Regions from separate parts of the Bradyrhizobium sp. KZN70725 genome, predicted to be linked through region 3. Evidence: riboswitches for the same ligand, from Rfam matches in the RefSeq annotation. Region 3 holds a riboswitch; each other region holds the start of a gene.

Region 1 (7,946 bases), on a different contig from region 3:
CCCGCGCTGCGCGCCATCGGCCCGCACCAGCAGTCCCCGGCCGCGATCGCGCTCGATCCTGATATCGGCGGACGCATCCGCCAGCATCCGCGCATTGCCATCATCGATTGCGAAGCCGAACTTGGTTGGAAGATCAAACGAGGCACCGGCAAGCCCCTGCTCAAGCTCGGTCGCAAGCGAGCGCGTCTCGTCGGCGACAGTCCAGAACGGCGTCACCAGAATGTTTCGCTGCGCCTCGGTATTCGAGTCCGTGTCCAGCAACCCGAGTTCAGCGAGCCCATCGACCAGGGGCGGATAACCTTCATCGCTGACGCCGCGAATCTGGAGATTGGCGCGGCTGGTCAGGTCGATCAGGCCGTTGCCGTATCGCGCCGCCAGCCTGGCGATTCCCGCTGCCTGCGCCGCGTCCAGCCGTCCGCCGCGCGGGCGAATGCGCACCACGAGGCCATCGCCTGACTGCATCGGCCGCAGCGCGCCTGGACACCAGCCCTTGACCGCAACCGCGCTCATGAGGCCTCCTGCAGAGCAGCCGCGATCGAATTGCGCCGCGTCTGCCAGAGCGAGGCTTCATGCAATCTCGCGAAGCAGGTTTCGATCGCAGCCAGCGCCGCCGGGTTCTCGCGCGCCATGAAGCCGCGAACCTCGTCATTGCCGAGCGTCGCATCGTAGTAGAGATCGAACAGATGCGGCGGCACCGCGCCGGCAAGATGGGCGAACGCCGCCATGTGCTCCAACGTCGCTGTGATTTCGGCGGCACCACGGAAGCCATGGCGCATCATGCCCGCGATCCAGGCAGGGTTGGCCGCGCGCACTCGCACCACCCGTGAGATTTCCTCGGTCAACGCCCGGGCATGCGGCTGATCCGGCCGCGTCGCATCGAGGTGATAGAGCGATGGGGCTTTCGTGCCAAGGCGCCTCGCCGCCGCCGCGATGCCCGCCTCGTGCGCGGCGTAGTCGGCCGCCAGCAGCAGATCGGTCTCCGGCAGATCCTGGGTGTGAACAAAACTGTCCGCAGCCGCGAGCCGCGCCTCGATGCCGGCGCGATCGGGCCGCATCTCGCCGTCGGATGCGAGAGCCCACGACGATGCCGACAACCAGGCTTCGCCGGCCGCCTCGCGCGCCTCCGGTGTGAAGACGTCGGGGACCGACGAAATGCCAACGCCATAATGTCCGGGGCGAGGACCGAACACGCGCGCGATGCGCTGCCGGTAAGGATTCTCGTCCGCCTCGTCGCTGCGTTCGGACAACGCCTCCGCCGCGGCTTCGAATAACTGGGCCAGCCCTGAGAAGACGTCGCGGAACAGCCCCGACACGCGCAGCGTGACGTCGATGCGCGGCCGGCCGAGCTCTGCCGGCGCGATGATGTCGTAGCCCGACACCCGCCCCGAGCCGTGATCCCAGCGCGGCGCGATGCCCGCGAGATGCAGGGCCATCGCAAAGTCCTCGCCGGCGGTGCGCATCGTCGAGGAGCCCCAGAGGTCGACCACGAGTCCCTTCGGCCAGTCGCCGTGATCCTGCAAATGACGGCGCAGCAGCTCTTCAGCAAGCTTCACGCCTTGCGCATGCGCCGACGGCGTCGGCACCGCGCGCGGATCGACCGCAAACAGATTGCGCCCGGTCGGGAGCACGTCGCTGCGCCCGCGATAGGGCGAGCCCGACGGCCCCGGCGCAACACGCCGGCCGGCGAGCGCACCAAGCAACGCCTCCTTCTCCGCCTCACCGCAAGCGCCCTGCCCGAACACATGCAGGCCGTCGCCGAACTGGCTTTCCTTGAGGTCGCAGACGAAACGATCGATCTGCGGAATGGCCTCGGCCGCGGAGACCGACGCGGCGAGACCGAGATCGTCCTCCAGCCCGGCGATGCGCGCTTCGTCGCGGATCGCGGCGATCAGGCGCTGCCGCCGCGCCGGATCGAGACCATCGGCGGTCGAATACTCATCGAGCAAGCGCTCAAGATTGCGCAAGCCTTTGGGGACCGCGGCCTGTGCCAGTGGCGGCGGCGGATGACCGATCGTCACGGCACCGATCCGGCGCTTGGCCTGCGCCGCCTCGCCGGGATCGTTGACGATGAAGGGATAGACAACAGGCAGATCGCCGATCAGCGCCTCCGGCCAGCATGCGGGCGACAGCGCAACCGACTTGCCGGGCAGCCATTCCAGCGTTCCGTGCGCGCCGATGTGGACGACGGCATCGATGGCCTGCCGCCTGAGCCACAGATAGAACGCGACATAGGCATGGCGCGGCGTGCGCGCCAGATCGTGATAGTCGGCGTCGCGCTGTCCCACCTCACCGCGCTCCGGCTGAACGGCGATGACCGATTTGCCGCAGCAGATCGCCGCGAAATGAAATGCGCCGTCACGGCAATCGGGATCATCTTCCGGCGCGCCCCATGCGCGGCTGAGATCGTCCTGCAGCAGCTCGGGAAGGCCGGAAAGCGCCGCACGATAGTCGGCGACGTTCCACGTCAAATTCCTGCGCAAAAGAATGTCGCCCAGTGACTCCACCGGCTCAAGGTCAAATCCCGCGCCCGCGAGATCAGCCAGCATCGCCCCGACCGAGGCAAGCGCATCGAGGCCGACGGCATGCGCGATCTGATGCGGGCGGCCGGGATAGTTCGAGAGCACCAGCGCGAGCCGCTTCTCCTGTGCCGGCTTGCTGGCAAGCCGATGCCAGGCGGCCACGCGTGCGGCAACTGCAGCGACGCGCTCGGCATCCGGTCGATGCGCAAGATGCGCGAATTGCAGCTCAAGATCGCGCTCACCAGGCGATTTGAAGCTCACGACCCCTGTGAACAGGCGGCCGTCGACCTCCGGCAGCACCACATGCATCGCGAGATCGCCGGGCGAGAGCCCGCGGAGCGACAAGGCCCAATCCTCGCGCCGCGCGGTCGACAGCGCGACCTGGAACACCGGGCATGATGCAGCGTCGAACGGCGTCGTGCCGTCGTCACCGGCCGCGGAAAACGCGGTCGCATTGACGATCGCCGCTGGAGCGCATTGCGCAAACTGAGCGCGCAGCCAATCCGCCACGCCCGCCGCCTTCAGCGAGGTGACGAACACACCGTGGGCATCAAAGCCCCTCTCACGCAATGCATCGATCAATGCATCGACCGGCGCCGTATCGCCTGCCGCGAGGTAGGAACGATAGAACGTCACCAGCACGCGCGGCCGGCCGTCCGGTGCCGGCAACGCCGCGATGGCACCGCGCTGGGAATCGTAGACGCCGATCTCGGGAAGATCGATCTCGCCGACCACGGGTCCGGCATAAAGTCCGGACGCCAGCGCCAGTTGCGCGATCACGGCCTGCGCCGCAACGGGGCCGCCCTTGTCGCACAGCACCTTCAGACGGCGCAGCGTCGAGACCGGCAAGGTCGAGAACTCATCCAGCCGCAGATCGTCGCGGCCATCGGCCGGCAGCACGACCAGGGCGATGCCGCGCTCCTTCGCCAGCCGATGCACCGCGGCCAGCCCGTATGACCAATAGGGCTCGCCGCCGATCAGCCGCACCAGAATGCCGCGGGCGTGCGAGAGCGTCCGCTCGATATAGGTATCGACCGACAGCGGATGGCGCAGCTCCGCGAGATTGGCGAGCCGCAGCGACGGCAGCGCAGCACGGCCCCGCCGCCAGCCGGCCGCGAAGGCAGCAAGATCGCTGTCGGAAAACGACAACACCACGAGATCGGCCGGATCCTGGCCGAGGTCCCTTGGCGTCGCGGTCTCCTCAAGGCCGCGGCTCTCGCGGAAGACGACGTGCATCAGACACCAAGCCGTGCCCTGATCGCGGCTTCATCGATGTCGGCATGTTCGCCGATCACGACGAGCTTCGACCGCCGCGCCCGGGCACCCCAGGGCATGTCGAACTGATGCCGCACCCGCTCGCCGACCGATTGCACCAACAGCCGCATCGGCTTGCCTTCGACCGCGATGTAGCCCTTGGCGCGCAGCACGTTCTGCTCGCGCGCCAGCCCCTTGATCGAGGCGACCAGCGCGTCGACATCCGAAACTTCCGGAAGATCGATCACGACGGAATTGAAATCGTCGTGCTCGTGTTCCTCCTCGCCATCGTGATGCGACGGCCGCGCCGCGAGATCGCTTTCCGCCGCCGCCCCGAGCCCGAGGATCACGCGCGCGTCGATCGTGCCGTCGACGACGGGCAACATCGGCACCTCGCGCGGCATCTCGGCCGCGATCACCTCTTTCGCTGCCTTGATCCCCTCCGCCCCCGCGAGGTCCGCCTTGGTCAGCAGCACGATATCGGCACATGCGATCTGGTCCTCGAACACTTCCGACAGCGGCGTCTCGTGGTCGAGATTGTCGTCCGCCGCACGCTGCGCATCCACCGCGGCCGGATCAGGCGCAAAACGGCCGGCGGCGACGGCCTCGGCGTCGGCGAGCGCGATCACGCCGTCGACCGTGATCCGCGAACGGATCTCCGGCCAGTCGAACGCTTTCAGCAGCGGCTTCGGCAGCGCGAGCCCGGAAGTTTCGATCACGATGTGATCGGGCTTCACGTTCCGCGCCAGCAACTGCTCCATCGCCGGGATGAAATCATCGGCGACGGTGCAGCAGATACAGCCATTGGCGAGTTCGACGATGTTCTCGGCCGGACAATTGGCGTCGGCGCACGACTTCAGGATGTCGCCGTCGACGCCTTCGCTGCCGAATTCGTTGACCAGCACCGCGAGCTTCTTGCCGTTGGCATTGCGGATCAGATGCTGGATCAGCGTCGTCTTGCCGGAGCCGAGAAAGCCGGTCACGACGGTGACCGGAATTTTGGCGAGCGTGGTCATTCTGCGGCCTCCGGCACGACGGGAAGAGGTGGAATGCGGGCGAGCGATTGCTTGCGGAAGATTTCCGGACGGCTGCGCCACGGCACGATGCCGTCGGGCGCCGCCGCATAGGCGGAGGCACCGGCGATCACATCCGCGGCATTATCAGCGGACAGTCGGCCGTAGACATAGGACCACCGCCCCGGCGCGCTGAGCGCGACCGAGCAACCCTGGCTGCAGGCCGACAGGCATGCGACGGGAACCAGATTGACGTCATCAGGCACGCCGGCCTCGACAAGCGCGGCATGCAGGCGTGCACCGGGCGCGAGCTCACCTTCCGCCGGCGTCTGGCCGGCGCGGCAGGTGATGCAGACATGAAGTGTAACGCTCATCGCCCTTCCTGGATTGACAGCGGGAAGCGATGAGGCACACGAACCGATTTTGGACAGGTTCGTTCCCCGTCGCGGAACACCCCGTCCGCCGGTTTCACAACATGCTGCGTTGGCAGGTCTCCCGGCTTGCGGAGCAGGTTTTACCCTTCGATGCCCACCTTCCCGACTCCGTATGGAATCAGTGGCTTGGGCATCTCTCCGGTCACGGTCGCGGGGGCGGCTGCGCTTCGGGCCCGATTTAGCGGAGCCCTATCGCATTCCCTCTTCGCCTGTCGTAGGACAGGAACCGACGCGGGACCACCATTCGTCCAAGCCTCGCACTTGTCAAGCCGAAGGAATGTGATGACTTCTGATGGAAAGGGCGCTGAAGACGGCGCCGTCGGCACCGATCTTTCGCCGGATGCGCGCCACGCGGACAAGATGGCGAAAAAGAAGGCCGCCCGCGACCGCATCATGGCGACCAAGAGCGGTGAAAAGGGCCTGATCATCGTCCATACCGGCGCCGGCAAAGGAAAATCGTCCTCCGCGTTCGGCATGATTGTGCGCTGTGTGGCGCACGGCTTTCCCTGCGCCGTGGTGCAGTTCATCAAGGGCGCCTGGGATACCGGCGAGCGCCGCCTGCTCACCGGGCATTTCGGCGATCTCTGTCAATTCCACGCAATGGGCGAAGGCTTTACCTGGGAGACGCAGGATCGCGCCCGCGACATCGCGGCAGCGCAAGCCGGCTGGGAAAAGGCCAAGCAGCTGATCGCAGACCCGAGCCTGCGCATGGTCGTGCTCGACGAGATCAACATCGCGCTACGCTACGATTACCTTGCGATCGCCGATGTCGTCGACTTCCTGACCACGTCGAAGCCGCCGATGACCCATGTCGTGCTCACCGGGCGCAACGCCAAGGAGGAGCTAATCGAGATTGCCGATCTCGTCACCGAGATGACGCTGGTAAAGCATCCGTTCCGCTCCGGCATCAAGGCCCAGCCGGGCGTCGAGTTCTGACGGGCATCACGATGGCGCGCGCATTGATGATCCAGGGAGCCGGCTCGGACGTGGGCAAATCGCTCATCGTCGCCGGCCTCGCCCGCGCCGCGAGACGGCGCGGCCTGCGCGTGCTGCCGTTCAAGCCGCAGAACATGTCGAACAACGCCGCCGTGACCGTCGATGGCGGCGAGATCGGCCGCGCACAGGCGTTGCAGGCGCTCGCCGCCGGCGTCGAGCCGCACACCGACATGAACCCGGTGCTGCTGAAGCCCGAGACCGATGTCGGCGCCCAGGTCATCGTGCACGGCAAACGGATCGCCACCGCACGCGCGCGCGAATATGCCGGCATGAAACCATCGCTGACGGGCGCGGTGCTGGAGAGTTTTGCGCGCCTGAAGCAGCGCGCCGATCTGGTGCTGGTCGAGGGCGCCGGCAGTCCCGCCGAGGTCAACTTACGCAAGGCCGATATCGCCAATATGGGATTTGCGCGCAAAGCAGACGTGCCCGTGGTGCTGGTCGGCGACATCGACCGCGGCGGCGTGATCGCGCAGCTCGTCGGCATCAAGATGGTGATCGACCCTGATGATGCCGCGATGATCCAAGGCTTTGTCATCAACAAATTCCGCGGCGATCCGACATTGTTCGACGACGGCTATCGCCTGATCGAAGAACGCACGGCGTGGCGCGGCTTTGGCGTGCTGCCCTGGTTCGTCCGCGCCGGCGAACTTCCGGCCGAAGATGCGCTCGGGCTCGGCGAGGCGCGCAAGCCCGGCCAGTGCAAGATCGCGTTCCTTGCGCTGTCGCGGATTGCCAATTTCGACGACCTCGATCCGCTGAAGCTCGAGCCCGGCGTCGATCTCGTGATGGTACGTCCGGGCGAAGCCATCCCGGGTGATGCGAAGCTCGTCATCCTGCCCGGCTCGAAATCGACCCGCGGCGATCTCGCCTTCCTGCGCGCGCAGGGCTGGGACATCGACCTCCTCGCGCATCATCGCCGCGGCGGCCATGTCCTCGGCCTGTGCGGCGGATACCAGATGCTTGGACACAGCGTCGCCGACCCCGATGGGATCGAAGGTCCTGCCGGCGAAACGCGCGGGCTCGGGCTGCTCGATGTCGCAACCACCATGACCGAACAGAAGACGCTGACGCGCTCCAGCGCGGTGCATGCCGCGACCAGCCAGCCGATCAGCGCCTATGAAATCCATATCGGGCGCACCGACGGGCCGGATCGCGCGCGGCCCTTTGCATCACTCGACGGTACGGCTGAGGGCGCGGTCTCCGCAGACGGGCGCGTTCACGGCAGCTATCTGCACGGCCTGTTCGCCTCGGACGAATTTCGCAAGGCGTTCCTTGCACAGCTCGACATCCCCGCGGCGGATCAGACTTACGGCGCCAGGGTCGAGAGCGCGCTCGACGCGCTCGCCGGGCACATCGAGACCCATCTCGATGTCGAAGGCTTGCTCGCGCTGGCGCGCTAAACGGGCAGCACGGCGGAAAGGCGCGACCACTCGGGCTCACTGCCCGGCAAGCCGAGGCGCAGCCATCCCGGTTTCTGCTGGAAGACCCGCGACCAGATCTGCGCACGGGCAAGTTTCTCCTGCGCAGCCAATGCATCGCCCGTCTGGTAGAGCCGGAACAGCAACGTGCCACCGAGCAGCGTCCAACCCTGCGATCGCGCTATTGCATCGAGCCTGACGCAGTCGTCCGCGAGCCGCGCGGCCGTGGCCTTGGCCCAGTCGTGATCGAGCAACGCGCGCCGCCCGATCGCGATTGCTGCTCCCGAAACCGGCCATGGGCCCGCCCTCGCC
Region 2 (7,946 bases), on a different contig from region 3:
AGGCTCGCCGACACGCGCCTGCCTCGTACCTTCCGCCGCCGCAACCGGCGCCACCCGATCACGATCCCGCTGATCGAGATAATCGTACCAGCCGCCGATAGCAGCCACACCACGACGTCGCGCGCCGGCCAGATGCGCAGCAGCAGCGGGACATCGAGGCTGTGCAGCGCGTTGAACAGCCAGCGGTAGGACCGGCGGCTGTCGTCGCTGCGCTCGAGGATCTCGCCGGTGACGGGGGAGATGTGCAGCCAGGTGCGGGCGGGATCGTCGAACCCGATCCGCAATACCGGAAGCTCGCGCGCCTGGTGCAGCGTGTACCAATAGGCGTCGGGTTCATCGAGCTGCCGCGCTGATGTCATCGCAGCGCCGGGCATTGCGTGTCGGGCGGCAGCGATGACCTCGTCGCGCGAGAGGGTCATCCGCGCACCGGTCACAGGATCGGCGATGCTGCGGCCGCCGTTGCCGTCGTCGAGCAACATTAACCGGTGTCCGCCGATCCAGACGAAGCGGGCCTCCACCGCAGGCATCGATGGCGACGACTGGAAGCCAGCGACGATGTCGGCCGTGTCATGGCCGCTGTAGCCGATCGCGATCTCGCGGGTGACGCCGCGGCCGGAGAACGCGCCGCCGGGATTGAGCGACAGCCAGCCGCTAAACATCCAGGTCAAGACGCAGATGCCGCCGATCAGGCCGGCGATGTGATGCCAGGCCATCCAGCCGCGATAGGGCGAGATGGCGCCATCAGCGTAGCGGCGCATCAGCCGCAGGCGGAGGACGCCGATCCAGAAGCCGGTGACCGCGACGACGAGGCAGATGCCGGAGATCCACAACACCACGTCGCGCCACAGCGAACCGTCCTTGCGCAACACGGTCGGATAGATCCAGTGCGGGATCGAGCCGAGCCAATTCCAGATCCGCTCGCAACGTGTGGTGTCGAGCGCGATCTCGCCGGTGCGCGAGGAAACATAGAGCTCGGTGCCATCGGCGTCACCGAGGCCGATCAGATAGAGCGGCCGCAACGGATCGAAGCGCGACGTGACTGACCATTGGTCGCGCGTGATCGTTTCGATCAAGCGAGGCTGCAAGGCATGCGGATGATGAGCGGCAATGGCCAGCGCCTGGTCCGGCGTGATCCGGTCAATCACGCTGCCGTCGGTCGCCGAAATGGTGATCGTCCCTCCCTTCCAGCCGGTCACCCGATAGACGGGCGTGTCGTCCATCATCGAAAGCCGCAGGTCACGCGGATAACGCTCGACACCTGCGATCGCCATCGCGCGATCAGGCGTGACCCGCACCTTGCTCCAGGGAATGACAGGAAGCGCGGCGAGGCGCTCGCTGTCGGTAAGGCGCGGAAAGGCCACGTACATCATGACGAGGCCGGAGATGAACCACATCGCGAACAGGAGACACGTCGCAATGCCGATCCAGCGATGGACGATATAGAGCCACCGCCGCCCGCGCCGGATCAGAGCGTTGCGCATGGTCAGAACTTCACGTTGACGGACAATTCGGCGGTACGCGGCACACCGAGCAGCCACTGCCCGGTGCCGTTCGAGGTCACCGCGTAAGGCTTGTCGAACAGATTGTAGAGGCGGAACGCGACCGTGGTGCGGTCGTCCGGCTTCCACCTGACGCCGCCATTGACCACGTTGTAGCCCGGCCGCAGCTGGGTGTTGGCAAGATCGGAGTACATCGCACCGACGATCTGCACGCCGCCATAGACCGACCAGTTGGGCGCGAAATCCCAGGTCAGCCAGACATTCGAGACCTGCTGCGGCACGTTGACCGGGACATTGCCGTTGAAGCTGACGATCTTGCCGCCGACCACCTGGCTGTTGTTGTCGTATCTGGCGCGCAACAGCGCAAGATTGGCGTCGACGCGCCAGCCGTCGTTCAGCGCGAGCCCGATCGATCCTTCGACCCCGCGGGATGATTGCTGGCCGATCTGCAATGCCACGCCGCCGGTAGGGTTGCCGGGATCGGGAATCGTGAGCCCGGTCTTGACGATCTCGTAGGCGGCCAGCGTCCACTCGCCGCGGCCGCCCCAGAACGACTGCTTGACCCCGATCTCGGTCTGCTTGCCGGTCGCAAGCTGGAATGTCTTCTGCGTGGTCGACAGTGAGATCAGATTGCTGACCGGATCGACGCCGACCGCGTACTGGCCATAGAACGCGAGGTTCTTGATCGGCTCGTAGACGAGGCCCGCGCGCCAGCTAGTGCCCGATAGCGTCGTCTCAAAACTGTTTGCCGGCGTCTTGTAGTCGGTGCGGTCCACTTCGGGGCGATCATACCTGACCCCGGTCACCAGCGACAACTGATCGGTCAGCGAGAGCCGATCCTCGGCGAACAGCGCGTATTGATTGACGATCGCGTTGAAGCCCGGCGTGGTCGCCGTCGTCGTGGCGAAGAACGATCCGGGATCGAACACATAAGGATTGACCGAGGACGCGCCGCCATAGGGCGAGTTGTTGGTATGGGTGAAGTCGATCCGGTTGACGTCGAACCCGGCGACGACCTGGTTCGCAAGGCCGAACACGTGGCCGCTGAAGGTCGTATCCATCCGGTTGCCGAGCTGCTTCTGGTCGTGGAATATCTCGATATAGCTCGTGCGATCGATCAGCTGGGTCTTCGGATTCCAGGTGTAGTTCTCGATGTCGCGCCAGTGCCGCTCGCTGGTCAGATAATACAGCGTGTTGTTGACCTTGATGCCGTCGGCGACGTCCCACTCGGTCTTGAACTGGGTCCAGCTGTCCTGATAGCGGATCGCGCTGTCCAATGCGTTGTAGTTCTTGAAGCGCAGCGCATCCTGGATCGAGCCGTTGATCAGCGGCGTGCCGAAATAGCGCGACGGGCTGCGGTCGCCGTAGTCCTCCGACAGCGTGAAGGCCAGATTGTCCGACGCCTGCACCCGCACGGCAGCGGAGACCACCGCGTTCGAGGTCTTGTCGCGATCGAGCCAGCTGTCCGACATGTTGCCGGTGGCGTTGATGCGGTACGACACATTGGGATTGATCGGACCGGTGCTGTCCACCGAGAGCCGCCGCGTCATGTTGCTGTCGAGCGAAACCTCGGCCTCGTTATAGGGCGTGCTCTGCGGCTTCTTCGGAATCACGTTGATGACGCCGCCGATCGCGCCTTCGCCGTACAGCACCGAGGCCGGGCCGCGCAGCACTTCGATGCGCTGCGTCGACCAGGTGTCGTAGGGGAACGTCAGCGTGCCGGAGCCGATATAGAAGCGCGTGCCGTCATACAGCGTCATCACCGAGTTGCTGCCGGCAAAGCCGCGGGTGCTGAACGACAGGCCGCCGTTGCCTGGCGCCGGCGTTGCGACGAACCCGGCCGCGTCCTGGGTGACGGCATCGAGCACATTATGCTGGCCGCGTTCAGCGATGGTCTGCGCCGTGATGATCTCGACGCTGGCCGGCGTCTGCAGCGGCGTCAGGTTGAGACGACTGCCGGTGCCGCCCTGCGTGGTGGCATTGAGCGTCGGCGATGCCGTCCCTGGTGTGCCCGACGAAGCCGCGCGCGACGTGCTGCCGGCTGCGGCGGCCGTCGCGGGCCTCGGCCGTGGCCGCGCCGCGGCGGCCGTGTCACGACTGCGCGCCGCAGGCTTCGGCTTTGCCGCAGCCGAGGGCGCGACCTCGATCGGATCGAGCCTGGTTGGTGGCGGCGTTTGTGCCGAGCCTTCGGCCGGCAACAGCAGCGATGACAGGGAGCAGAGAAGACCGAGGCGCCATTTGCGCGCAACGGGAGAGGACGGAGACATGAAAGGACTCGCGGTAACGTGGCACGTCACCGCGAACGCGGATGGCGCATTGCCGAAAAGGCAGTGCTCCGATCCCACCAGGACGCCCCCGCCCGATGTGCTCGCGTGTGACCACGACTGACGGCAGGTCTCCTGGCTCACGGGTCATCGCCTGTCGACGCCTTCCCGGGCCGATGGCCCAGTGGCAAATTGACGAAAGGCTCGCCGTTTACAGTTGCGGGGACAGCTGCGGCATTGGGGTTACCCTCGCACCGCATTCCCTTTTGATCCCCGAAGGGAACCGTCGGCAAAAACGATAGGTGGTGCCGGCAGGGCTGTCAATTCGATGATCGTCGCACACATGCTTTGCGAGATGCTGCTGCGGCGATGACACAGCGACGTCGAGGGCTGACGCCGAAAGGCAACCCGTCATCCTGAGGAGCGCGGCACGCGCGTCTCGAAGGATGCACGGCCCGGCTGGTGGCCGATTCATCCTTCGAGACGCCGCTTCCCTCGCACCTCAGTATGACGGGAAACGTAGGTTCGCGTCACTGAGCCTCGACGCATCCCTGCATCACCTCATCAATCTCCGCGCGCGACAGCGCACCCATCTCGGCGATGAACACGATGCGCGTGCGCGGCACGCCGGGCGACGGCACGCCGCTCGCAGCCAGGGTCGCGCGGCCGCCGGCGAGTTGAAGCACGGTCAGCCGCCCGGGCTGCTCCACCGTCTCGAACAATCCCTTCGCCCGCGCCAGCTTCGGCGCCAGTCTGCCGATCGCCTGCTGCAAGCGCGGCAGCACGACGGGCCGCTCCGAGGTCCAGCTCAGCGTCTCGAAGCGATCGGACGCCGGCCGTCGCGGCGCGGTCTCGCGCGGAGCCGGCACATGATCGAGGTCCGCCGGGAACAGCAGCGCGGCCGGCACCTCGCCATGCAAGGCATCGACCACCACGGCCGCCGGACGCACCGCGCGCACGGCGTCGCGGATCGCGGCGCACGCAGCGGCGTCAGTCAGATCGACCTTGCTCAGCGCCACCACGTCCGCCGCCCGGAGCTGCGAGCGCAGCAGCGCATCGTTCAGCATCGCCGCAGGCTGCGTCGCGTCGACCACGCACAGCACGGTCTCCAGCGGCGCCTCCTTCCAGATCACGGGATCCATCAGGTTGCGCACGATATCGGCGGGATCGGCGATCCCGCTTGTCTCGATCACGATGAATTCGGGACGCGGATCACGCCGCAGCAACGTGGCGAGCGTGCGCAGCAGGTCGCCCTCCAGCGTGCAGCAGATGCAGCCATTGCTCAGGCTGACCACGCCGTCGCTGGCGCCGGCGATCAGCTCGGCGTCGATATTGATCGCACCGAAATCGTTGACCACGGCGGCGATGCGCCGCCCTTGCGCATGCGCCAGCAGATGGTTGACGACCGTGGTCTTGCCCGCCCCGAGGAAGCCCGCGACCAGCAGGATCGGGACCGGCACCTCAGCCCCCCGTGATAGGCCGGCGCACCGGCCGGCCGGGACGCGCCGCGACATCGAGCACACCATCGCTGATCAGCGGCTGGCCGCTGACCACGAGATGCCGCACGCCCTCCGCCGGACGATTCATCGCCGAGAAGGTCGCGCGATCGCTCAGCGTCTCGTAGTCGAACACCACAACATCGGCGTCGGCGCCGACCTGCAGCCGGCCCTTGGCCCGCATCGCCGGCGTGCTCGCCGACAGGATCTCGGCCGGGATCAGCGCGCATTTGCGGATGCCCTCGAGCAGCGACACTTTCTTGCGCTCGCGCACCCATTCACGGATGAAGCGGGTGAAGCAGCCGGCCGAGCGCGGATGCGAGGTGGCATCGTCGGGCAGCGGCCAGGCGTCGCCGCTGTAGGGGCGGCCGTCCGACAGCGTCCACGGCATCGCGTCGGAGGCGATCGCGCCGCCCGGATACAGCACCGCCATATCGAGCAGATCGCGATGATGCGCGTTGTTCTCGATGTCGAGCACATGCCACAGCACCAAGGTCGAGGGCTCTTCGGCCTGTGCCGCCAGCAATTCCTCGCGGCTGCCGAAGCGGTGACCGTCGGTCACGCGCTGCACCGAATCGTAGCCGAGGCCGTTGCGCTCCTCGAATTTCGGATCGCTGAAGAAGGTCGCCGCCAGCACGGTCGAGCCGGTGCCGTAGGGATAGGCCTCCACCGTGATCGGCAGGCCCTGCGCCTGCGCTTTCGCGATCAGCGCGACACAGCGCTCGATATCCGTCTTGCTCGACGAGTTGAAGTGGCAGATGTGCATATGCGCGCCGGTGGCGCCGGCATAGCCGATCAGGCGGATATAGGCTTCCGCCGCGCTCTCGGGATCGATCCGCGACATGTAGGCGACGTGGGTAAAGGTCGGCACCGCATGATCCGCCGCGAGCTGGCACACCGCGGTCAATTCCTGCACGCCGGCGCCCGGCGCATAGGCGTTGAGAATGCCGATGCCGATGCCGCCCTCGTTCAGTCCGTTGGCGAGGCGCTCCAGGATGCCGCCGACCTCGCCTTCGGTCGCGACGTTTTCGATCCAGCGGCGATCGCGCATCGCGGCACCAAACGATTCCAGCGAGCTCTCCGAATTCGAGCCGGTCATCGCACCGATGCGCGCGAAGGCCCAGTTGGCGGCGGCGCCGTAGTTCAGCACCCTGCCCTTCTCGGCCTGGCGCTTGTACCAGGACGCGACCGGCAACACGCCGGCCTCGAGGTCGAGCGAGGTCGTCACCCCGTCGAACGCCTGCATGCGGTCGGCTGGAATGGTCTGGCCATGCGCGTGCAGGTCGATGAAGCCCGGCGCCACCACGAGCCCGGTCGCGTCGATCTGCCGTTCGGAACCGCCGAGGCCGGTGCCGACCGCGGCGATCTTGCCGTCGACGACGGCGACATCGCCGATCGCGTCCATCCCGCTGGCCGGATCCACCACCCGGCCGCCGCTGATCACCAAGCCACCCATCTCGCCACTCCCCGCATTCCGAAACCGACCGGTCTCCTGTCGAGCACAGAGAAGCGCATCGCACTGATCGCAGCAAGCCGGCCAGGGTTGTGGCGACATGCTGTGACGGAATATCCGCCGCGCCGTGATGGCGATTGCAGAGTGAGGCCCCTCCTACGTTCCGGTTGCACGCCGCGACGGCAGCCCGCGCCAGAGATCGGCGCCGGGCTTCACGCGGCTCGCCACGAGTTTCGGCGGCGTGCGGTCCCTGGCTATCGCCGCTTCGACCGCACGCTTGAGCCTGACATTGTCGATCTGCGCCAGGAACCGCCGGATGACGGCATCCTGATCCGCGCCCTGACCGGAGATCGCCGCGCACAGCTCCGCGGTCGTCCTGCGGAAGAAGTGGAAGGCGTCATCGGCCGCGCCGCCTAGCCGGTCGACCTCGCCGGCCACACCGAGCGCGTGCATCCGATCGTCGTCGTCGAGCGTCACTGCGAAGCGCAGCACGGCAAGCTGCCAGGCACGGAGCAGCTTGCTCTCCGGTTCGGTCGCATTCTCGCGCATCAGTCGAACACCCCGCGCGCCGGACGTCCTTCGGCTGTCGATGGAGGTCGGGCGCGGCGCGACTATCCTTGCGCAGGAATAGGTTTTCGAGGGGAGCGCGCGCCCGATTGCATAGGAATCGCATAGGCGGAGCGCGCCGAGCCCCAATTCTTTCAGATCCCCTCGAATTGCAGCCGGGCCAGCCGGGCGTAGAGTCCGCCCGCGGCGACCAGTTCGGCGTGGGTGCCCTGCTCGACGATCCTGCCCTGGTCCATCACCAGGATGCGGTCGCAGGACAAGACGGTCGCCAGCCGATGCGCGATCACTAGCGTGGTGCGGTGGCGCATCAACTCCTCCAGCGCGGTCTGCACCAGCGTCTCGCTCTCGGCGTCGAGCGCCGAGGTCGCCTCGTCGAGCAGCAGCAGCGGCGCGTCGCGCAGGATCGCGCGCGCGATCGCGATGCGCTGGCGCTGGCCGCCGGACAGCGTCACGCCGCGCTCGCCGAGCTGGGCGTCGAAGCCTTCGGGCAGGCGGCGCAGGAACTCGGTGGCATGGGCGAGATCGGCGGCACGCTCCACCTCGGCGTCGCTGGCATCGGGCCGGCCGAACCGGATGTTCTCGCGGGCGCTTGCGGCGAACACCACGGAATCCTGCGGCACCAGCGCGATGCGCGCGCGCACCTCGGCCGGATCGGCCTGCCGGATCG
Region 3 (7,946 bases):
TCTGCTGGATCGGCAGGTCGGTGTAGCTGATGCCGCCATAGATCGCCTCGTCCTCTTCCCAGAAGCGGCGTTTGAACTGCAGCCCGATTTTCACGGAGGCGACGTAGGGCACGGAATCGATCGCATTTTTCATCGGCCGGCCGACATCGATTGGCAACTGGCTCAGGATCGACAGCGGAATGGTGCAGATGCACCAGTCGGCGGTCGCCTGCTGCACGACGGATGGACCGGTCGTGTCGACATAGCTCACAGTGACGCCGGAGCTGCTCTGCTGGATCTGCGTCACCTTGGCGTTAGTGCGGATCAGATCGCCGACCTCGCGCGCGAACGCCTTGCCGATCATGTCCATGCCGCCGACCGGCTGGAACATGGTGGTCTGGAAGTCGTAGCGGGCATAGGTCCGCAGATAATGCCACATCCGCGATCGTAACAGCTCCTGCAGCGAGACCGGATCGCTCGGCAGCGGATCGCCCATCAAGCCGCCGCCGGGATCGCGGGCATAGCCGCGGAACTCGGCGGAGACGAGGTTAGCGTTATACTTGTAGTCGCGATCGAGTGCGCCCCAATCGCGCAGCGACTGCAGCAGGATCTCCTGGTCTTCCTTGTCGACGAACTCGTCGAGCCTGCCCTGCTGGCTGACTTTCGCGAGCAGTTGCGACACGCCGCCCTGGAAATCCGCCTTGATGCTGCGACAGCGCTGCGGCTTGCCGTCGAAAGCGCGCGTCGCGTGCAGATAGGCATTATGGTTGAGCTGGATAAAGGCTTCCAGCGCCACGTTGAGCCGGCGGCAATAATCGAGCAGCGCCCGGTGGTGACAGGGAATCCGCCACGGACCGGGATTGAGATAGAGCCCCCGATCGAACTCACAGGCCTGTTTGAAACCGCCGAGCTCGGTAAAGCTGTCCCCGCCGCGGATCGACCAGTTGCGACCGCCGGCACGGCTATTGAATTCGAGGATCTGAACCTTGTAGCCGGCCTTGCGCAGTTCCAACGCCGCCGTCATACCGGCAAGACCAGCGCCGAGGATCAGCACCGAAGCGCCCTTGACATCGCCCTCGAGCCTGAGCGGCCCTTTGTAGTCGGACTCGGATGCGAAGCCGAGGCTCGTCATCGCGTGATACATCGCCGAACTGCCGGCGATAGTGCCGATCAGCGCGAGCAGATCCCGCCGCCTGATCACAGATTCATTCTGCACCTGCGTTCGCCCCTCCCGGCTCCTGCGATCAGTTGTAAAACAGTACGCACGCGGAAGTGCAGACTGGTGGCGCTGCCGCGGTACGCCTGCGAGATCGTCTTCGATTATGTCATTCCCACATTGGTCGTGTACCGCGTCGATCGTCGTCGATAAAACAATCATAGCTATCTGTCCGCAGGCCCGAGGTAGGCAGGCCGATCTGCGGTCGCAGGAGCTGGTCAGTGCACCTGAGTTGATGAACCAACGTCCAGTCACCTCGACGATTAGCGAACCGTCGATCAGAGCTCGACGCGTCGAAGACGCGGACGTTTCGCTCCTCGAGGCGCTTGCCAGACACGTATAGCCGTTCAACGGAAAACGAAGCAGTTGATCACGCGGCACGAGCCCCTTGAACGACTTCTTAAGCATTCGACTGACTCTGTTGTGCACCAGCAAGAGCGATGCCAACATTTCACGACATCGATAGGCGGAGAAGCGGACTCGCCCAGATGTGCGGTAGGCCAGACGATGACTGATGTCCTCAGAGGTGTTGCCGCTCTTTCATTGGCGACTCTCAAGCTCAATATCGGAAGTTTCTGGTTCTAGTCCCATGACCAAGCCACTCCGCCGGCGATTGCGGATACAGCGAACCAGTGGAGCGCCGGGACTAACCGCGCTTGGCCATGGAGCGCAAATGCAGTTTTGAACGCCTGCAATCGGCTATTTCGACGTCGCCTTTGGGTCGGTGGTATTGAACCCGACATTGTTCGATGTCAGACGCACGGAGCTAATGAAGCCGAAGACGTGCGATGATTAGCTCGATCTTGTCATCATGTGCAACGATAGTCGCGTCGGCCGAACGCGGACCGTCGCAGTTGTCCCTCTGCATCGGACAGCTGAAGATTGCGGCATTAGCATGCCCGCCTTCTTGGTCAGCCACGACTTCGGTCGCGCCGGCGACACCAGTCACGCAGCTTGTGTGCTAGAAGCCGTTTGTCGTAGCCATTTTTCTTGATGGCGACCGTCACGATCCAACCATCTACCTTGCTGTGCTTTGGAACGCGCATCCGCCTGATGTCGTTTGTACCGGTGCCCCTGCAGATCCGTCGCCGCCAGATATAATGTTTGCTATCAACGATGCGGAACAGCTATGGCATTCGTCAAGCCGAATGGCCTCCGCCAGACCTGGCGTGTCAGCCCCGCTTGTGGCGACAATCCTATTCCCACAAAAAACTTCAAGTCTGAGACTAGAGGGATGAATCATGCAGGAGCTTCCCATGCCGCATCACAACGAGCGGGGACTCGTCGACCGAGATGCTTTCGCGCATCAGGTCGCGCATAAGCTTGGAGGCTTCGGCGTGCCGTAGCTCATCCGGTTGTATGAGCTCACCCCGGCTTGAGCGGCTTTTCGAGTCCTTGCCAGCGATAGATCGCAAATGACAGCGCCCAACTGACTAGGAAGATGCCGACCACGAGATAGCCGAAATTGGCCAAGCTGCCGTTGAGATCGTCCACTGCGCTCCAGAAGGTGCCTTCAAGCGCCAATTTGTTGGCGAGCAGGCCGAGTGCCTCGATGCCGCCGATCAGCAGCGCCACGACGACTGAGATGGCCGTAATGGTCAGATTGTACCAGATCTTGCGGATCGGATTGAGGAAAGCCCAGCCATAAGCGCCGACCATCAAGACGCTGTCGGTCGTATCGACGAGCATCATGCCGGCGGTGAAGAGAGCCGGAAATATCATCACCGTACTGAAGTCCAGCCCTCCCGAAGCCTGCCCGGCTGCGACGGTGAAAAGGCTGATTTCCGTCGCGGTATCGAATCCGAGGCCGAACAACAGACCGATCGCGAACATCTGCCAGCTCGCCGTCACCATGCGAAACAGCGGACGCAAGAGGCGGGACAGCAAGCCACGACCGGACAGAAGCAGATCGAACTCATGCTTTCCGATGTGTTCGCCACGCCGCGCACGCTGAAAGCTCCGCCAGACATCCCGTAGGATCGCAAGGTTGATGGCGGCAATCGTCAGCAAGAAGAAGGCCGATGCACCGGTACCGACGATGCTGCCAACCGCCCGGAACTCCTGGAAACCGCTTTGCAGCGCGAGTGCCGCAGCTGCGATCGCGGCGACCGCCACTGCAACAGACAAGGAATGGCCAAATGCGAAGAAAAGTCCGACCGCGAGGGGGTGTCTGCCATCCTGCATCAGCTTGCGAACGACATTGTCGATGGTCGCGATATGATCGGCATCGACGGCGTGCCGAAGGCCGAGCACATAGGCCAGCAACGCTGTTGCCAGCAGCGTCGGCCGCTCTGACAGCGCCACGATGGCCCAGGTCCAGGCCAAGCAATTGATGGCCAACAAGAAGGCATAGAGCGAGATGATTCGACTACGCGAGGCAGCCGATGCGTCGTCTATGGCAAGCTTTAGATATGCGAACATGATCTTGCCTCGGCAGCGCATTCAAGGATGAGTTCGACCACGAACGTCCCTCGTTGCATAAGTGCCGCGCGCGTCAAAGCCGGTTCGTTCAGGTTGAAGACGAACCGACGGATACAGCATCCGATGATCATGCCCATTCGCGGCACGAGACAATTGCGCTGGTCGCAACGGCAGTGGAGTTGAGTGGCATTTCCTACTTCTCAGGGCTGGTCCCCCCTCGCGGTGCAGTTTTCGTGCCGCTCTGCTGGGCTAACGTGCTGGACCGCTTCGTGCGGCTTCTATCCCGCCGTCAGCTCGCGTCGCGCGATTGCGCCGCCGCATTGACGTTGCAACCTCGATCTGAGCCGTAGTCGAGTTTAACGGGCCAACCAATGCCTCAGAGCACCCCGTCCGACGCATTTGCGCACGGCAACGGCTGGTAGCAGGTTTTGGTTCGCGGCTCTTGGCCACCTTCTCAGGATCGCGAATCCCAGTGGCACGAAATGGTCATCGCCTCGCCGCTTACAGTTGCGTCGGACAGCTCCGGCATGGGCCAGGCAGGACCCGCCGAACGCCCTTGAATAGCCTTTCGAACACTACCGATGACAAGCGAAATGGCTTCAGAGGGCGTGTCAAGTAATCGTTGGCGAACATCGTGCGACACCGCAGCTCAGGAAAAAGGGCACTTTGCTCCTCAACCTCGGATTGCGGACGAGATCGAGGCGCCAAGACACTGCGGCTCTGTTGCACAAGAACTCGGCGCGGCGCTCGCCGCTCGCGCAGACAAACGGCGGTTGAAACACTCAGGCGACTGGAAGGCTGACTTCCTCTCTGTCCTTGGTCATGGCGTCATAGACTCGGACCTGGAGCATGGGACGGCGCTTCTTAAGCTCTTGCGCTCCTGCCCAGGCGCCGTCTCTTGTCGCGAATTCGGTTTTCAATTGACCGTCGACTTCGAGCACGTAACCGGAAGCGGGCAATCGACGAGTGGATGCAACCATCTTAATCCTTTAGCATCGGCGAATCCGATCGATGCTCCCACTTAACCCGAGTCGCCATCGCCAGACCAGTAGCTGGTGAGCGGCATCCGCGACGACGAAGCGACAGGTTTATCGCCGCTCATCGCAGAGGAGCGCGCGCGCCATCACGGCGTCGACGACGACTTCCGCTGCTTGCTCTGGGGCCTGCGCCATCGTCCTGAGATGAATTTCCGGCCTTATTGGCGCTTCGTAGGACGCATCGATGCCTGTGAAGTTCTTGATCTCACCGGCTTTTGCCTTTGAGTAGAGACCCTTTGGATCCCGCCTTGCGCATTCCTCGATTGGCGTATCGACAAAGACTTCGATGAACTCGTCCTTGCCAATCAGGCTGCGAACCATGTCTCGTTCGGACCTGTAGGGGGAGATGAACGAGCAGATCACGATCAAGCCGCTGTCCAGCATCAACTTGGCAACGTGTCCGACGCGCCGAATGTTCTCCTCCCGCTCAGCCTTCGAGAAGCCTAGGTCCGCGTTCAATCCGTTCCGGAGGTTGTCACCATCTAGCAGCATGGCATGCCGCGACATTGCGAGCAGCTTCTGATCAACCATGTTGGCGATCGTCGACTTTCCCGCGCCAGACAGACCGGTGAACCAGACGACGCAAGGCTTCTGATCCTTGAGCGCGGCGCGCTCACCCCTGCCCACCGAAAGCGCCTGCCAGGGAACATTGGTGGCCCGCCGCAGCGGAAACGCAATCATGCCGGCGCCGACCGTACGATTGGTGTAACGATCAATGACGATGAATGATCCGGTTTTCCGGTTGACGTCGTAAGGATCGAATGCGGCGGGCAGTGTGGTCGCAACATTGCAGAACGCGATCTCATTGAGAGAAAGCGTCTCGGCAGCCAGGTGCTCACATGTGTTGACATCGATCCGATGCCTGATTGCGGTAATGCTGCCGGCGACCGTCTGCAAGCCAATCCGCAGGATGTAATTTCGTCCGGGAGCCAGCGGCTCGTTGTCCATCCAGATCAGATAAGCGGCGAATTGGTCGGCGACGCTGGGTCGTTCGGTTGGCCGCGACAGAAGATCGCCACGGCCGATATCGATCTCGTCTTCCAGCGTAATGGTGACGGCATCGCCGGCTTCGGCGTCGACAAGGTCGCCATCATGGGTCACGATCCGCTTGATGCGGGTGGTCCGTCCGGATGCGGCGACAACGATCTCGTCGCCTGCCGATATCCTGCCGGAAGCCACCGATCCGGCGTAGCCGCGAAAATCCGGGTCGGGCCGGTTCACCCATTGGACCGGAAAGCGGAAAGCCTGGCTTGCAGTGTCGGACTGGATATCGATGCTCTCCAAATGCTCCATCAGGCATGGACCATGATACCACTTGGTATGAGCGGACCGGTCAACGACGTTGTCGCCGTGGCGGGCAGAGATCGGGATCGGAACAATCGAACTAAAGCCAAGGCCGGCGGCAAAGGCCAGATAGCTGGCGACGATCCGATCGAAAGCAACCTTGCTGTATGCGACAAGGTCGATCTTGTTCACTGCCAGCACAACGTGGCGAATGCCAAGCAGCGAACAGATGAAGGAGTGGCGGCGGGTCTGAACCAACACGCCCTTGCGGGCATCGATCAGGATGATTGCGAGCTGCGCATTCGAGGCGCCTGTTGCCATGTTGCGGGTGTACTGCTCGTGACCGGGAGTGTCAGCCACCATGAAAGAGCGCCGCGGCGTCGTGAAGAAGCGATAGGCGACGTCGATCGTGATGCCCTGCTCCCGTTCGGCTTCGAGCCCGTCCACGAGCAGCGCGAAGTCGATGTCGGCGCTGCCGTGCCTGATGCTGTCGCGTTTCATCGCCGTGAGCTGATCTTGGTAGATCATCTTGCTGTCGTGCAGCAACCGACCGATCAGGGTCGATTTTCCGTCGTCCACCGAGCCGCATGTTATGAATCGCAGCTGGTCCCTTGCACCAGGGTGGACAGGTTTCGACATTGCTATGGAAGTCATCAGAAGTAGCCTTCCCGCTTCTTCTTCTCCATCGAAGCGGCTTCATCCGTATCAATCAGGCGTCCCTGACGCTCCGACACCGTCGCTGTCTGCATTTCTGCGACGACGTCCTCGATCGTCGTCGCATCGGATTCAATTGCCCCGCTCAAAGGATAACATCCCAGCGTGCGAAAGCGGATCATGCGCATTTGCGGCGTCTCATCGCAGTTGAGCGGCAATCGCTTGTCGTCCACCATGATCGTCGCGCCATTTCGGCGCACCGTCGGTCTTTGCTTTGCGAAGTAGAGCGGGACGACCGGGAGCTTTTCGAGCATGATGTATTCCCATACGTCGAGCTCGGTCCAGTTTGACATCGCGAACACGCGCATGCTTTCGCCCTGGCGTATCCGCGTGTTGAACAGGCTCCAGAGCTCCGGCCGCTGGTTGCGGGGGTCCCATACGTGTCCAGCCGAACGGAAGGACAGTATCCGTTCCTTGGCGCGGCTCTTTTCCTCGTCACGCCTGGCTCCGCCAAGAGCGGCATCAAATCCGTAAAGTTCGAGCGCCTGCTTCAGGGCGTCGGTCTTCATCACCTGGGTATGAAGCGCCGAGCCGGAGTCGATCGGATTGATCCCGCGCGCAATGCCCTCCTCATTCACATGGACGATCAGCTCGACGCCGAGCCGCTTGGCCGTCGCGTCCCGGAAGCTGATCATCTCGCGGAACTTCCAAGTCGTGTCGACGTGAAGCAGGGGGAAAGGCAATTTTGCCGGATAAAACGCCTTGATCGCAATGTGCAGCAGCACGCTCGAGTCTTTTCCGATCGAGTAAAGCATGACCGGCCTTTTGAACTCGGCGGCCACCTCACGCATAATTTCGATCGATTCAGCTTCAAGACGGCGCAGATGTTTTGGCAGCATATATGTTCTTTTCGATGCAGGCTCTCGGTTCTGCAGCACCGGCCCAGGAGGAATGTCGGGTGCGGAGCGAGCGCGCCGGTGCGCGTGGCTATCCAATCGATCAGGTGCCGATTGGCAGCAGACTGACACGCCCTGGGCATGTCGCATTCCACCGCAATGCCGCCGGCGCCCGCCTCACACGGTATTGGCGCAGATCAGCTCATCGGGGGTGGGGATCCTGGCTAAATCAGCCAGCGTGTTTTGATCGCAAGCATCCAGATCACCCTAAGCCATATTGACGATCTGCTCAAGCCGCGCGACCTCGCCTCGCAAAATCTCAATAGCCGCATCACGAGTCCGAATAGCATCCAACCCTAAAGCTCGATCAGCTTCTGACGCCAACAGTGCCTGCTGCAACTGCGCTTTCATTGGATCGGCCAGCCGCAAATTTTCGGCAACGCTGGTAGGGGACAGATC

What was found. A riboswitch is a leader RNA that binds a small molecule or an ion and turns the genes downstream of it on or off. The one in region 3 is predicted to bind cobalamin.
Region 1: linked by a shared signal. The riboswitch ahead of ACZBJS_RS19065 (DUF1636 family protein) and the one ahead of ACZBJS_RS38475 (HoxN/HupN/NixA family nickel/cobalt transporter) in region 3 are both predicted to bind cobalamin.
Region 2: linked by a shared signal. The riboswitch ahead of ACZBJS_RS29505 (TonB-dependent receptor) and the one ahead of ACZBJS_RS38475 (HoxN/HupN/NixA family nickel/cobalt transporter) in region 3 are both predicted to bind cobalamin.

Annotation. Positions count from the first base shown of each region.
Region 1 is NZ_JBUYWT010000018.1:49,256-57,201, reverse strand. It holds gene cobG (precorrin-3B synthase) at 1-510, opposite strand, end outside; gene cobN (cobaltochelatase subunit CobN) at 507-3,755, opposite strand; gene cobW (cobalamin biosynthesis protein CobW) at 3,755-4,789, opposite strand; gene ACZBJS_RS19065 (DUF1636 family protein) at 4,786-5,160, opposite strand; cobalamin riboswitch at 5,255-5,466, opposite strand; gene cobO (cob(I)yrinic acid a,c-diamide adenosyltransferase) at 5,503-6,156, shown strand; gene ACZBJS_RS19055 (cobyric acid synthase) at 6,168-7,616, shown strand; gene cobD (threonine-phosphate decarboxylase CobD) at 7,613-7,946, opposite strand, start outside.
Region 2 is NZ_JBUYWT010000039.1:35,113-43,058, forward strand. It holds gene ACZBJS_RS29500 (PepSY domain-containing protein) at 1-1,481, opposite strand, end outside; gene ACZBJS_RS29505 (TonB-dependent receptor) at 1,484-3,766, opposite strand; cobalamin riboswitch at 3,872-4,066, opposite strand; gene ACZBJS_RS29510 (CobW family GTP-binding protein) at 4,294-5,223, opposite strand; gene ACZBJS_RS29515 (amidohydrolase family protein) at 5,225-6,715, opposite strand; gene ACZBJS_RS29520 (hypothetical protein) at 6,869-7,261, opposite strand; gene ACZBJS_RS29525 (ABC transporter ATP-binding protein/permease) at 7,414-7,946, opposite strand, start outside.
Region 3 is NZ_JBUYWT010000079.1:16,417-24,362, forward strand. It holds gene ACZBJS_RS38470 (flavin monoamine oxidase family protein) at 1-1,195, opposite strand, end outside; gene ACZBJS_RS38475 (HoxN/HupN/NixA family nickel/cobalt transporter) at 2,561-3,637, opposite strand; cobalamin riboswitch at 4,020-4,211, opposite strand; gene cysN (sulfate adenylyltransferase subunit CysN) at 4,705-6,576, opposite strand; gene cysD (sulfate adenylyltransferase subunit CysD) at 6,591-7,490, opposite strand; gene noeE (nodulation protein NoeE) at 7,755-7,946, opposite strand, start outside.